One region of the Streptomyces sp. FXJ1.172 genome, then DNA from elsewhere that is predicted to be linked to it. Evidence: riboswitches for the same ligand, from Rfam matches in the RefSeq annotation. Region 1 holds a riboswitch; the other holds the start of a gene.

Region 1 (3,202 bases):
CCCACGGCGGACGCGATCGCGCCCAGTCTCTACTTCTGGCGCTTGTAGAACGGCAGCGCCACGACCTGGTACGGCTCGTGACTGCCTCGGATGTCCACGCCGACGCCCTCGGTGCCGGGCGCGGCGTGCGCCGCGTCGACGTAGGCCATGGCGATCGGCTTGCCCAGCGTGGGGGAGGGGGCGCCCGAGGTGATCTCGCCGATCACCTGGCCGCCGGCGACGACGGTGTACCCGGCGCGCGGGACGCGACGGCCCTCGGCGATCAGGCCGACGAGCACGCGCGGAGGCTCGGAAGCGGCGCGCTCGGCGGCCTTGGCGAGCGCCTCGCGCCCGACGAAGTCGCCCTCCTTCTCGAACTTCACCACCCGGCCGAGCCCGGCGTCGAAGGGGGTGAGCGAGGTGGTCAGCTCGTGCCCGTACAGCGGCATGCCCGCCTCCAGGCGCAGGGTGTCCCGGCAGGACAGGCCGCAGGGCACCAGGCCGACGCCCTCGCCGGCCTTGGTCAGCGCCTGCCACAGCTCGACGGCGTGCTCCGGCTTCACGAACAGTTCGAAGCCGTCCTCGCCGGTGTAGCCGGTGCGGGCGATCAGCGCGGGGACGCCGGCGACGGTGCCGGGCAGGCCGGCGTAGTACTTCAGCCCGTCCAGGTCGGCGTCGGTCAGGGACTTCAGGATGCCGGGGGACTCGGGGCCCTGCACGGCGATCAGCGCGTAGGCGTCCCGGTCGTCGCGCACCTCGGCGTCGAAGCCGGCGGCGCGCTCGGTGAGGGCGTCCAGCACCACCTGGGCGTTGGAGGCGTTGGCGACCACCATGTACTCGGTCTCGGCGAGCCGGTAGACGATCAGGTCGTCCAGGATGCCGCCGTCGGCCCGGCAGATCATGGTGTAGCGGGCGCGGCCGACACCGACGGAGGCGATGTTGCCGACCAGGGCGTGGTTCAGGAAGGCGGCGGCCCCGGCGCCGGTCACCGTGATCTCGCCCATGTGGGAGAGGTCGAACAGACCCGCCTTGGTCCGCACCGCGACATGCTCGTCGCGCTCGGAGCCGTAGCGCAGGGGCATGTCCCAGCCGGCGAAGTCGGTCATCGTCGCACCGAGCGAGCGATGCACGGCATCGAGCGCGGTGTGACGGAGTTCAGTGCTGCTCATCGGTCGGTCGTCTCCCAGGACAAACAGGACGGGCGAGGAACGTCCCTCCCCATCTGTCATCGGAACCTGAGAGGTTCGCCATGACCGCCACGGGGACGATCACGGCTTGCACCTTGGGTGGAGCCACTGTCGCAGCGGCCCGCTTTTCAGATGTGCCTCGCCCGCGCGGTAACGGGGCCTGAGAGATTCAAGGGAGGAACTTGCTCCTTCGGCGCCCCAGCGAAGGCTGCTGGGGACTCTCCCGCGCGGATTCAAGCGGCCGGTATGCAGTTGGCGGCCACATCATTGCACGCCGCACCCCCGCCCGTCAGGGCCGCATCTGTAACCGACCTGTGGCAGTACGCGCACCTCCCCGCAGGACACCGCGCATTACCTTCTCTTTGCATGAATCGGGCATGGGGATTGCCGAGCCCGCAGGGGAGCCACAGGGGAGGACGATCACGGTGAACAGGACCTCGGCGTACGCCACCACCGCCGGCATCGCGGTGCCGAAGCAGCCCTCCGCCCCCGCGCGCGAGCGCCGCGCCGACCGCCCGGCCCCACTCGTGCGCGACCTGCGCGACCGGGCGGGCCGCAGCCCGCGGGCCCTGCTCCTCGGCCCCCGGGACGTGGTGGTGGTCACCGGCCTGCCCGGCAGCGGAAAGTCCACCCTGATGCACCGCGCGGTCCAAGGTCACCGCATCGACTCCCAGGACACCCGCGACCGCTGGGACGCCCGCATGCCCGGCCGCATCCCCTACGCGCTCTACCGCCCCCTGGTCCGCCTCGCCCACTACGCCGCCCTGCGCCGCGCCCTGCGCACCGGCGAGGGCGTCGTCGTGCACGACTGCGGCACCCGCAGCTGGGTGCGCGGCTGGCTCGCCCGTGAGGCCCGCCGCCGCGGCGCCACCCTGCACCTGCTGCTGCTCGACGTGGCACCCGAGACGGCCCGCGAGGGCCAGCGCGAACGCGGCCGCGGCGTCTCCCGCCACACCTTCGCCCGCCACCGCCGTACGACCGCCCGGCTGCTCGCCGCGGTCGAGCGGGGCGGGGTGCCCGCGGGCTGCGGCTCGGCGGTGCTGCTGGACCGCGCCGCGGCGGACGCCCTGCACCGGATCGGGTTCACAGGGTGAGGGACTGGCACGGCAACCCGCTAGCCTTCATGGTCACAGCAGTGGTTCCCAGCAGGCGGTAGGCAGATGGACTTCCCGGCGGACATTCCCGCGGACTTCCCGGCACAGGCGCACCCCCACCCGCACGGCGGTTGGCCCGGCAACGAGCTGGAGGAGGTCCTCGCGGCCTCCCTCGGCATACCCGCCGCGGCCGGCCGGATCATCGAGGTCCTCGGCCGCAGCTTCCTGTGGATCCCGCTGCCGAACGGCGGCGGCCCCGGCAGCGGCCCGCTCGACCTTCCCACGCTGGAGATCGACGGCCAGGTCTACGTCCCGGTGTTCAGCTCGGAGGAGCAGCTGCGCCAGGGGGCCGGCTCCCACATGGCGTTCACCATCGCTCCCGCCGTCGAGTTCGCCCGCGGCCTGCCCCCGCAGGCCGGCATCGCGGTGAACCCGGACGGGCTGGTCGGCATCCCGCTCCCGCCGGCCGCGGTGGCCGAGCTGTGCCGCGCGGGCCGCACCCCCCTCGACGGCCCCAACACCGGCGGCCGGGTCCGCCTCTTCGAGCCCGACTGGCAGGACGACCCGGTCGACTTCCTCTCCGCCGCGGCCGCCGAGTTCGCCGGGACCGGCGTGGTCCGCACCGCCCGCCGCTGCCTGGCCGCCATCGAGACGGCCGAGCCGGTGATGTTCGTGGGCGTGGAACTCTCCCAGTGGGAGGGCGACTTGCGCACCCTGCCCATGGACGCGCTGGGCAGGGCCCTGGGCCGGGTCCCGGTCGGGTGGCCGGTCAGCCTGGTCCTGCTGGACGTGACGGACGACCCGGTCGCCGAGTGGCTGAGGGCGAACGTCCGGCCGTTCTACCAACACGGTCACTAGACCGTGACCCGGGGGCAGCCCAGGGGACAGGGGCGCGGGGCCGTGTCCGCCGAGCAGCCTCGCCGCGCGGGCGCGGGAAAGGCG
Region 2 (3,202 bases), 4.2 Mb from region 1:
GCGGGACGGCCTGGGACGAGGAGTCGGCGCGGCTCGCCGGGATCAAGCTGCGTGCGGACATCCGGGCGGTCACGGGGCTCACCGGGTCGGTGGGGCTCGCCGCCTCCAAGATGCTCGCGAAGATCGCCTCCGAGCAGGCCAAGCCCGACGGCCTGGTCATCATCGAGCCGGGCTCCGAGCGGGCGCTGCTGGGGCCGATGCCGGTGCGGACCCTGCCCGGGGTCGGCCCGGCCACCGGCGACCATCTGCGCAGGGCCGGGATCACCACGGTCGAGGAACTGGCCGAGGCGGGTGAGGACGAGCTGGTACGGCTGCTCGGCAAGGCGCACGGGCACGCGCTGTACGCCATGGCGCTGGCCCAGGACGAGCGGCCGGTGGTGGCCGAGCGCGAGGCGAAGTCGGTGTCGGTCGAGGACACCTACGACGTGGACATCCACGACCGGCTGCGCATCGCACTGGAGGTGCAGCGACTCGCCGACCGGTGCGTGGGGCGGCTGCGCGGGGCGGGGCTGTCCGGGCGGACCATCGTGCTGAAGGTGCGGCGGTACGACTTCTCGACCCTGACCCGCTCCGAGACGCTCAGAGGGCCCACGGACGATCCTGCGGTGGTCCGTGAGGCGGCCGCGCGGCTGCTGGACTCCGTGGACACCACGGGTGGGGTGCGGCTGCTCGGTGTGGGCGTCTCCGGGCTCGCCGACTACACGCAGGAGGACCTGTTCGCGCAGGCCATGCCCTCGCGGGCGGCACAGGCGCCGGAGGAGCCCGTGGCCGAGGCCGCCCCGGAGCGGCCGGAGCCCGTCGAACGGCACTGGCGCGCGGGACAGGACGTACGGCACGCCGAGTACGGCCCCGGCTGGGTGCAGGGGAGCGGGCTGGGGCGGGTCACGGTGCGGTTCGAGACGCCGCAGTCCCCTCCGGGGCGGGTGCGGACGTTCTCTGTCGACGATCCCGCGCTGGAGCCGGCCGAGCCGTTGCCGTTGGTCCTGGCGGAAACCCGGGTTCCGCTCGAGGCTCAGGACTCCTCCGACCCCGCCAGCTTGCCGAAGTCGTGGTCCGGGACCGACGGTGGTGCGGCCGTGTCGAGGCCGTAGTGGTGGTAGAGCTGGAGTTCCTGCTGGGGGGAGAGATGGCGGCCCACGCCGAAGTCCGGGGCGTCCTTGATGAGGGCGCGGTCGAAGGGGACGTGGAGGGTGCCCTCGACGAGTTCGCTCGGCTCCAGAGGGACGAACGCGTCGCGGGAGAACAGGCCGGTGCGTATGGCCGCCCACTCGGGCACACCGGTCGCGTCGTCCAGGTACACCTCGTCGACGGTGCCGATCTTGGTGCCGTTGCGGTCGAACGCCTTGCGGCCGATCAGGTTGCGCGGATCGATGTCGGTCTGCACGGTCCCTCTCCCTCCACGTGGTCGCAACTCATCCGTAAGCACTACAAAAGAGCACATTCACGGAGGCGGCCACTCGAGGGCTCGGGCGTTGACCTCGCTGGTAGTCTGACTTCGGCTGCTGAACCCGTGCGGGAGAGTCCTCCGACCACCTCGGAGGCGCCGAAGGAGCAAATCCTCCCCGGAATCTCTCAGGCTCACGTACCGCACGGACGAGGTCACTCTGGAAAGCAGGGCGGATGTCGACGGCTTCCGCTCTCACCGACGGTGAAAGCCGGGACACGTCCCGGTGAAGCTCTCAGGTTGAGATGACAGAGGGGGAGGCCGTCGGGGTACCCGCGCCGTGGTGCCCCTCGAAGGTCGCGTCAGACCAGGAGGCCTCCGCAATGACCGCCCAACGCATTCCGCTCTCCGACCTCGAGGCGGGCATCCCCTTCGAGCAGCGCCACATAGGGCCCGACCAGGAGGCGCGGGCCAAGATGCTCGCGCAGGTCGGCTACGGCTCGCTGGACGACCTGACCGCCGCCGCCGTCCCGGACGTGATCAAGAACGCCGACGCCCTCGACCTCCCGGGCGCCCGCACCGAGGCCGAGGTGCTCGCCGAACTGCGCTCGCTCGCCGACCGCAACCAGGTCCTCGGCTCGATGATCGGGCTCGGGTACTACGGGACGTTCACGCCGCCGGTCATCCTGCGCAACGTCATGGAGAACCCGGCCTGGTACACGGCCTACACGCCGTACCAGCCGGAGATCTCCCAGGGCCGGCTCGAGGCTCTGCTGAACTTCCAGACGATGGTCGCCGAGCTGACCGGTCTGCCCACCTCCGGCGCCTCCCTGCTCGACGAGGGCACTGCGGCCGCCGAGGCGATGGCGCTGTCCCGGCGCATGGGCAAGAACAAGAAGGGCCTGTTCCTGGTCGACGCGGACGCGCTGCCGCAGACCATCGCGGTCATCGAGACGCGTGCCGAGCCGACCGGTGTCGAGGTCGTCGTCGCCGACCTCAGCGAGGGCATCCCGGCCGGCATCGCCGCGCGTGAGATCAACGGCGTGCTGATCCAGTACCCGGGCGCCTCCGGCGCCGTACGGGACATCAAGCCCGTCATCGACCAGGCGCACGAGCTGGGCGCCCTGGTCACCGTCGCCGCCGACCTGCTCGCGCTGACCCTGCTGACCCCGCCCGGTGAGCTGGGCGCGGACATCGCCGTCGGCACCACCCAGCGCTTCGGCGTGCCCATGGGCTTCGGCGGTCCGCACGCGGGCTACATGGCCGTGCACGAGAAGTTCGCGCGCAGCCTGCCCGGCCGCCTCGTCGGTGTCTCCGTCGACGCCGACGGGCACAAGGCCTACCGGCTCGCGCTGCAGACCCGTGAGCAGCACATCCGCCGCGAGAAGGCCACCAGCAACATCTGCACCGCGCAGGTGCTGCTCGCCGTGATGGCCGGCATGTACGCGGTCTACCACGGGCCCGAGGGGCTGCAGACGATCGCCCGGCGGACGCACCGGTACGCCACGATCCTCGCCGAGGGCCTGAAGGCCGGCGGTGTCGAGATCGTGCACGGTGCCTTCTTCGACACCGTCACCGCGCGCGTGCCCGGCAGGGCCGCCGAGGTCGTCGCCGCCGCCCGGGACAACGGAGTCAACCTGTACCCGGCCGACGCCGACCACGTCTGCGTCGCCTGCGACGAGACCACCAACCGGGCCCAGCTGGGCGCGGTCTTCGCCGCCTTCGGCGTCGAGGGCGACATCGAGGCCCTGGACGCGAGCGCCGCGGACACCCTGCCCGAGGCGCTGCTGCGCACCGACGCCTACCTCACCCACCCGG

The links. A riboswitch is a leader RNA that binds a small molecule or an ion and turns the genes downstream of it on or off. The one in region 1 is predicted to bind glycine.
Region 2: linked by a shared signal. The riboswitch ahead of gcvP (aminomethyl-transferring glycine dehydrogenase) and the one ahead of gcvT (glycine cleavage system aminomethyltransferase GcvT) in region 1 are both predicted to bind glycine.

What each region holds. Positions count from the first base shown of each region.
Region 1 is NZ_CP119133.2:3,365,489-3,368,690, reverse strand. It holds gene gcvT (glycine cleavage system aminomethyltransferase GcvT) at 30-1,148, opposite strand; glycine riboswitch at 1,192-1,304, opposite strand; glycine riboswitch at 1,305-1,402, opposite strand; gene A6P39_RS14765 (AAA family ATPase) at 1,592-2,260, shown strand; gene A6P39_RS14760 (enhanced serine sensitivity protein SseB) at 2,327-3,118, shown strand.
Region 2 is NZ_CP119133.2:7,590,619-7,593,820, forward strand. It holds gene A6P39_RS34180 (DNA polymerase IV) at 1-1,091, shown strand, start outside; gene A6P39_RS34185 (PRC-barrel domain-containing protein) at 1,013-1,384, opposite strand; glycine riboswitch at 1,504-1,598, shown strand; gene gcvP (aminomethyl-transferring glycine dehydrogenase) at 1,768-3,202, shown strand, end outside.